DNA from 2 places in the Kitasatospora sp. NBC_00070 genome. Region 2 is predicted to be linked to the other one. Evidence: predicted binding sites of a transcription regulator. Region 2 holds the regulator's gene; the other holds the start of a gene.
What was found. The regulator HrcA, encoded in region 2, represses chaperone genes, less so after heat shock. The targets are predictions, from matches to a motif close to TTNGCACTCNGNNNNNCNGAGTGCNAA.
Positions count from the first base shown of each region.

Region 1: the regulator HrcA is predicted to act here: its motif matches at 2,001-2,027, upstream of groES (co-chaperone GroES).

Region 1 is NZ_CP108247.1:2,867,761-2,871,851, forward strand. It holds gene groL (chaperonin GroEL) at 1-1,452, opposite strand, end outside; gene groES (co-chaperone GroES) at 1,552-1,857, opposite strand; gene OHV05_RS13065 (DUF6234 family protein) at 2,107-2,499, shown strand; gene OHV05_RS13070 (THUMP-like domain-containing protein) at 2,522-3,700, shown strand; gene OHV05_RS13075 (polysaccharide deacetylase family protein) at 3,676-4,091, opposite strand, start outside.
Region 2 is NZ_CP108247.1:2,165,163-2,169,253, reverse strand. It holds gene htpX (zinc metalloprotease HtpX) at 1-915, opposite strand, end outside; gene hrcA (heat-inducible transcriptional repressor HrcA) at 1,138-2,169, shown strand; gene dnaJ (molecular chaperone DnaJ) at 2,227-3,366, shown strand; gene OHV05_RS10000 (16S rRNA (uracil(1498)-N(3))-methyltransferase) at 3,406-4,091, shown strand, end outside.

The DNA of each region.
Region 1 (4,091 bases), 700 kb from region 2:
CTCGCCGGTGGCGGCGTTGAAGCCGAAACCGGGCTCCAGCTCCGCGACCTTGTGGGTGATGACGTAGCCCTCGAGGCCGGCGTTCTGGGCGATCCAGCGCAGCGGCTCGGCGAGCGCCTTGCGGACCACGGCGACACCGGTCGCCTCGTCGCCGGTCAGGCCGAGGCCGCCGTCGAGCACCTTCTGGGCGTGCACGAGGGAGGCGCCGCCACCGGCGACGATGCCCTCCTCGACCGCCGCGCGGGTCGCCGAGATGGCGTCCTCGAGACGGTGCTTGCGCTCCTTGAGCTCGACCTCGGTGGCCGCGCCGACCTTGATCACGCAGACGCCGCCGGCCAGCTTGGCCAGGCGCTCCTGCAGCTTCTCGCGGTCCCAGTCCGAGTCGGTGTTGGCGATCTCGGCCTTGATCTGGTTGACCCGACCGGCCACGGCCTCCGAGTCACCGGCACCGTCGACGACCGTGGTGTCGTCCTTGGTGATGGTGATGCGGCGGGCGGTACCCAGCACGTCCAGGCCGGCCTGGTCGAGCTTGAGGCCGACCTCCTCGGAGATGACGGTGGCACCGGTGAGGGTGGCCAGGTCGCCGAGGATGGCCTTGCGGCGGTCGCCGAAGCCGGGGGCCTTCACCGCGACGGCGTTGAAGGTGCCACGGATCTTGTTGACCACGAGGGTGGAGAGCGCCTCGCCGTCCACGTCCTCGGCGATGATCAGCAGCGGCTTGGAGGTGCCGCCCTGCAGGATCTTCTCGAGCAGCGGGAGGAGCTCCTGGATCGAGGAGATCTTGCCCTGGTTGATCAGGATGTACGGGTCCTCGAGGACCGCTTCCTGACGCTCGGCGTCGGTGACGAAGTACGGCGACAGGTAGCCCTTGTCGAACTGCATGCCCTCCGTGAAGTCGAGCTCCACGCCGAAGGTGTTCGACTCCTCGACGGTGATGACACCGTCCTTGCCGACCTTGTCGATCGCCTCGGCGATCAGGTCGCCGACCTGCTGGTCCTGGGCGGACAGGGACGCGACGGCGGCCACGTCCTCCTTGCCCTCGATCTCCCGGGCGCTGGCGAGCAGGTGCGCGGAGACGGCGGCGACGGCCTTGTCGATGCCCTTCTTCAGGGCGGCCGGGCCGGCGCCGGCGGCGACGTTCCGGAGACCCTCGTTGACCAGGGCCTGGGCCAGCACGGTGGCGGTGGTGGTGCCGTCGCCCGCGACGTCGTTGGTCTTGGTGGCGACCTCCTTGACGAGCTGCGCGCCAAGGTTCTCGTACGGGTCGTCCAGCTCGATCTCACGGGCGATGGTGACGCCGTCGTTCGTGATGGTCGGGGCGCCGAACTTCTTGTCGATGACGACGTTGCGGCCCTTGGGACCGATGGTCACCTTGACGGTGTCGGCCAGCTTGTTCACGCCACGCTCGAGCGAGCGGCGGGCGTCCTCGTCGAACTGCAGGATCTTCGGCATGATTCCGTTTCCTAAAGGGGTCTACTGACGACGTGAGCCAACAACCGCGCCCCGGGCCCCTGTCACTGGTGACAAGAATCCGGGGCGGGCTGGTACGTCTTACTTCTCGATGATGGCGAGAACGTCGCGCGCCGAGAGGACCAGGTATTCCTCACCCTGGTACTTGACCTCGGTGCCGCCGTACTTCGAGTACAGGACGATGTCGCCGACGGCGACGTCCAGCGGGAGACGCTGGCCGTCCTCGAAGCGACCCGGGCCGACGGCCAGGACGACGCCCTCCTGGGGCTTCTCCTTCGCCGTGTCCGGGATGACCAGGCCGGAGGCCGTGGTGGTCTCGGCGTCGAGCGGCTGGACCACAATGCGGTCCTCGAGCGGCTTGATGGCAACCTTGCTGCTGGCGGTCACGTCCGAGCTCCCCTTCGGAGATTACGGGGTTGTTCTTCAGGTAGGTGGCGATGGGAACGGGTCTGCCGTCGCGGGGGTCAGACTCGCTTCATCGCGTTAGCACTCACCCGGTGGGGAGTGCCAGGAACGACCATAGGCGGCCGTTAGCACTCAGTCAACCAGAGTGCCAACGGCGTGGCCCGGAGAACCGCCGGAAACGAGTACCCGTACTCATGCGCGAGCCTGCCCCGGCCGGGCAGGATCGGCACCATGCCGGCTGCCACCCGCCCTCGTCCGGACCTCGCGACGGACCTCGTCTCAGCGTTCCTGTTCCTGCTGCTCTCCGCAGTGGGCGGCTGGTTCGCCTTCGTCTCGCTGGCCTTCCGGCACTGGGGTGACCAGGACACCGGGCCGGAGCCGTACGACTGGACGCCGATCCTGACGGTCGGCGCGCTGGCTCTCTGGCTGCTGGCCGTGACGGCGCTCGCCTGGCGCAGGCGGCTGCGGGTCACCGCCGTGCTGCACGGGCTGCTGCTGACCGCGGTGCTGCTGACCGGCGGGGCGAACCACGCCTACCAGCACCGGCACGACAACGACCCCAGGCCCGAGCCGCTCCCGTCGAACCACCAGCCCTGCTTCAGCGGCAGCGGCCGGTGCAACTGACCCGGAGCGGCAGAATGGGCCCGTGGAGATCGAATCGTTCCGGGCCCTGCTGACCGACCAGGGGCAGGCGCTGCTCGCCGAACTGCGGGAGTTCAAGCCCGACGAGGAGCTGGCACTGGCCACCCGGCTGCGCCGGACACACCCGGCCGAGCTGGTCGGCGCGGCGCTCGAACAGGCCAGGCTGCGGCAGCGGGCCAGGGCGAAGTTCGGCGACGACGCCGACGCGCTGTACTTCACCCCGAACGGGGTGGAGCAGGCCACCCGCCGCAGCGTCGCCGAGTGGCGGGCGCAGCGGTTCGCCGGGCTCGGGGTGAAGCGGCTGGCCGACCTGTGCTGCGGGATCGGCGGGGACGCGATCGCGCTGGCCCGGGCCGGGATCGCGGTGCTGGCGGTCGACCGGGACGAGCTGACCTGCGCGGTGGCCGAGGCGAACGCCGCCGCACTGGGCCTGGCCGGGCTGATCGAGGTGCGCTGCGCGGACGTCACCGAGGTGGACGTCACCGGGTACGACGCGGTCTTCACCGACCCGGCGCGCCGGACGGCGCGCGGGCGGGTGTTCGATCCGGAGGCGTACTCCCCGCCGCTCTCCTGGGCGGTCGAGGCGGCCCGCCGGACCCCGTACGGGGCGCTCAAGGTGGCGCCCGGCATCCCGCACGAGCTGGTGCCCGACGGTGCCGAGGCGGAGTGGGTCTCCGACCACGGGGAGGTCAAGGAGGCGGTGCTCTGGTTCGGCACCGGAGCCGCCGAACCGCACCGGGCCACCCTGCTGCCGGGCCCGCACACCCTGACGGGCGGTCAGCTGCCCGACCCGGCGGCCGGGCCGGTCGGGCGCTACCTGTACGAGCCGGACGGCGCGGTGATCCGGGCCCACCAGGTGGCCGAGGTGGCCGGGCAGGTGGACGGCCGGCTGATCGACCCGATGATCGCCTACCTGACCTCGGACCGGCTGGTCCCGACGCCGTACGCGCACGCCTACGAGCTGACCGACGTGCTGCCGTTCCACGTCAAGAAGCTCAAGGCGCTGCTCCGCGAGCGCGGCGTCGGCACCGTGGTGATCAAGAAGCGCGGCATCGCGATCACCCCGGAGGAGCTGCGCAAACAGCTGAAGCCGAGCGGCCCGCACAGCGTCACGGTGATCCTCTGCCGGACCGACCGGGGCCCGCTGATGATGCTGGGTCAGCCGGTCGGGGCCTGGATGTAGTCCTCCAGCCGGGCCACCGCGAAGCCCTGCTCCTGGATCCGGCGCAGCAGCTCGGCGAACATCTCGGTCATCGTCTCGCCCTTGAGGTCCTTGGGGCCCCGGAAGTGCGCCAGCACGATGTCGCCGGGCTTGAGCTTCTTGTCGGCGGCCTGGTACTGCATGTCGTGGATCTGCATCGACTCGCGCCAGAGCACGATCGCGCGCGGGCCGCACTGCTGCACCGAGGTGTTCAGCTGCGGGGTGTGCGCCCCGTCGCCGTACGGCGGGCGGAACAGCAGCGGGGCCTTGCCGTACTGCTGGGTGAGCGCGGTCTGGGCGTCGCAGACCTCGGACTTCTGCTTCTCCGCCGAGACCTTGCTGAGCTGGGCGTGGTCGGTGGTGTGGTTGTGCA
Region 2 (4,091 bases):
GCGGCCGAGCTCGGCGGAGATCCGGCCGAGCTGCTCCAGTCGCTGCTCCAGCGACGGGTGGGTGGACATCAGTTGGCTCGCGGCCTCCCGGGCGCTCAGCGCCGGGGCGAAGTAGAAGGCGTTGTACGGCTGTGCCCGACGCAGGTCCTCGCTCGGGATGGCGGCGATCTGGCCGGTCACCTTGGTCAGCGCGGAGGCCAGCGCGCTGGGCCGCCCGGTGAGCTGCGCGGCGGCCCGGTCGGCGGCCAGCTCGCGGTAGCGGGACAGCAGCCGGGTGAGCAGGAAGCCGGCCGCGTAGACCACCATGCTGACCAGCGGGACCAGGATCATCGCCAGCGCGGCGTTGCTGTCGTTGCTGCGGCCGCGCCCGTTCATCAGGCCGCCGTACAGCGCGATTCGGGTGATCACCCCGGCCAGCACGCCGAGGAAGCCGGCGATGGTCATCACCGCCACGTCCCGGTGCGCCACGTGCGAGAGCTCGTGCGCGAGCACGCCCTCCAGCTCCTCCGGCTCCAGCCGCCGGAGCAGTCCGGTGGTGACGCAGACCACGGCGCGCTCGGGGTTGCGGCCGGTGGCGAAGGCGTTCGGCATGTCGGTGTCGGTCACCGCGACCCGGGGCTTGGGCATGTCGGCCAGCGCGCACAACCGGTCGATGGTGCCGTGCAGTTGCGGGTACTCCTCGGGCGTCACCTCGCGGGCGCCCATCGCCCGCTGGGTGATCCGGTCGCTGAACCAGAACTGGGCCACGAACAGTCCGCCGGAGATCAGCACGATCAGCGGCCAGGCCCCCCGGAGCAGCACTATCAGCAGCCCGGTGAAGCCGACGTAGAGCAGTCCGATCAGGAACATCGTGGTGACCATCCGACCGGTCAGCCCGCGGTCGGGTGCGAAGCGGGAGTGCTGACCTGACGACATGGCTGCTCCTTATGTCCGGATCTGTCGCTTTCGATGCTGCCACTTGCCGGGAGCATTCGACGGGTGGCGCGGGTGGGACAGGGAGAAGGATCACCAGGCGGTGCCGTTCCTGCCGCCGGGGTCGGGCCTTACACTGGCAGGTACTGTCCTGGCACTCTGCCCAGCTGAGTGCCAGGGGACGGGTCAGGTTCGGGACGGAAGCGAAGACGGAGGTGCGTGGCCATGTACAGCGAGCGGCCGTTGGACGACCGCAAGCTCGCGGTGCTGCGCGCGATCGTCCAGGACTACGTCGGCACCGAGGAGCCGGTCGGCTCCAAGGCCCTGGTCGAGCGGCACAACCTCGGCGTCTCCCCGGCCACCGTGCGCAACGACATGGCGGCCCTGGAGGAGGACGGCTACATCCACCAGCCGCACACCAGCGCCGGCCGGATCCCCACCGACAAGGGGTACCGGCTGTTCGTCGACCGGCTGGCCGAGGTCAAGCCGATGACCGCCCCCGAGCGCCGGGCGATCCGGCACTTCCTGGACGGCGCGGTGGACCTGGACGACACGGTGGCCCGTACGGTCCGGCTGCTCGCGCAGCTGACCCGGCAGGTCGCGGTGGTCCAGTACCCCTCGCTGTCCCGCTCGACGGTGCGTCACGTCGAGCTGGTGGCACTGGCCCCGGCCAAGGTGATGCTGGTCCTGATCACCAACACCGGCCGGGTCGAGCAGCGGATGGTCGACTGCCCCGGGGCGGTCGGTGAGACGGTGCTGGCCGACCTGCGGGCCAAGCTCAACACCCAGGCGGTCGGCCGGCCGCTGCCCGAGGTGCCCGGGCTGCTGGAGGACCTGCCGGCGGCTTTCGAGCCCGCCGACCGGCCCGCCGTCACCACCGTGCTGGCCACCCTCTTCGAGACGCTGGCCGAGCAGAACGAGGAGCGGATCATGCTGGCCGGTACGGCCAACCTGACCCGCTTCGGCCACGACTTCCCGCTCACCATCCAGCCGGTGCTGGAGGCCCTGGAGGAGCAGGTCGTCCTGCTCCGTCTCCTGGGTGAGACGGCGGACGCGGGGATGACGGTCCGGATCGGCCACGAGAACGCCTACGAGGGGCTCAATTCCACCTCCGTGGTCTCGGTCGGCTACGGTTCGGGCGATCAGAGTGTCGCGAAGCTGGGCGTGATCGGACCGACCCGGATGGACTACCCGGGCACAATGGGGGCGGTGCGAGCGGTGGCACGGTACGTGGGTCAGATCCTGGCCGAGTCCTAACAGAGCACTGTCAGACCAGTCGCAGCACTTCTAGAGGCGGAACAAGCGGAGCATTTGGTGGCCACGGACTACTACGCGGTACTCGGCGTCCGACGGGATGCGGGGCAGGACGAGATCAAGAAGGCGTTCCGGCGCCTTGCCCGCGAACTGCACCCGGACGTCAACCCGGACCCCAAGACGCAGGAGCGGTTCAAGGAGATCAACGCCGCCTACGAGGTGTTGTCCGACCCGGCCAAGCGCCAGGTCTACGACCTCGGCGGCGACCCGCTGTCGCCCAACGGCGGCGGCGCGGGCGGCTTCGGCGCGGGCGCGGCGGGCTTCGGCTTCTCCGACATCATGGACGCGTTCTTCGGCGCGGCCTCGGGTCAGCGCGGGCCGCGCTCGCGCACCCGGCGCGGCCAGGACGCGATGATCCGGCTGGAGATCACCCTGGAGGAGGCCGCGTTCGGCACCACCAAGGAACTCCAGGTGGACACCGCCGTCACCTGCACCACCTGCTCGGGCGAGGGCGCGGCCCCCGGCACCTCGGCGCAGACCTGTGACATGTGTCGCGGCAAGGGCGAGGTCTCCCAGGTCACCCGGTCCTTCCTGGGCCAGGTCATGACCTCGCGGCCGTGCCCGCAGTGCCAGGGCTTCGGCACCGTGGTCCCGACCCCGTGCCCCGAGTGCGCGGGCGACGGCCGGGTCCGGGCCCGTCGCACCCTGACGGTGAAGATCCCGGCCGGTGTCGACAACGGCACCCGGATCCAGCTCGCGGGCGAGGGCGAGGTCGGCCCCGGCGGCGGCCCCGCCGGCGACCTGTACGTCGAGATCGCCGAGACCAGCCACCCGACCTTCCAGCGGCGCGGGGACGACCTGCACTGCACGGTCACCATCCCGATGACGGCCGCTTCGCTCGGCACCCAGGTGCCGTTGCAGACCCTGGACGGTCTGGAGGAGGTCGACATCAGGCCCGGTACCCAGTCCGGCCAGTCGATCCCGCTGCACGGCCGGGGCATCACGCACCTGCGCGGCGGCGGCCGGGGCGACCTGATAGTGCATGTCGAGGTGCAGACCCCCACCAAGCTCGACCCCGAGCAGGAGGACCTGCTCCGCCGCCTCGCGGTGCTGCGCGGCGAGGAGCGGCCTTCCGGGACGTTCGCACCGGGCCAGCAGGGTCTGTTCTCCCGGCTGAAGGACGCGTTCAACGGCCGCTGAGCCGGATCCAGGTACCAGGCTTCGAGGTAAGGCACGCGCATGACCGCCCCCGTGTTCGTCGTGGACACCGACCGTCTCGCCGGGATCGCCCCCGGCGGGGTGGTCCGGCTGGACGGCCCCGAGGGGCGGCATGCCGCCGCCGTGAAGCGTCTGGAGCCCGGTGAGGCACTCACCCTCGCCGACGGCCTCGGCCTCGGCGTCGAGGGCACCGTGGCGGCCGTGCACGGCAAGGACGCGCTGGACGTCACCGTGCTGAGCGTCCGTCAGGAGCCCGCGCCCGCCCCCCGGATCGTGGTGGTCCAGGCCCTGCCGAAGGGCGACCGCGGCGAGCTCGCGGTGGAGACCATGACCGAGGTCGGGGTCGACGTGGTGATCCCCTGGGCCGCCTCCCGCTGCATCACCCAGTGGAAGGGCGACCGGGGCGCCAAGGCCCTCGCCAAGTGGCGGGCCACCGCCCGGGAGGCGGGCAAGCAGTCCCGCCGGCTGCGGTTCCCCGAGGTCCGCGAGCCGATGACGACGCGTCAGCTGGCCCCGCTGCTGGCCTCGGCGGCGTTCGCCGCCGTCCTGCACGAGGAGGGCTCCGCCCCGCTCGCCACCGCCGTGCTCCCCGCGAGCGGTGACCTGGTCCTGATCGTCGGCCCCGAGGGCGGCGTCTCCCCGGACGAACTCGCCACCTTCGCCGAAGCCGGCGCCGCCCCGTACCGGCTCGGCCCCTCCGTCCTCCG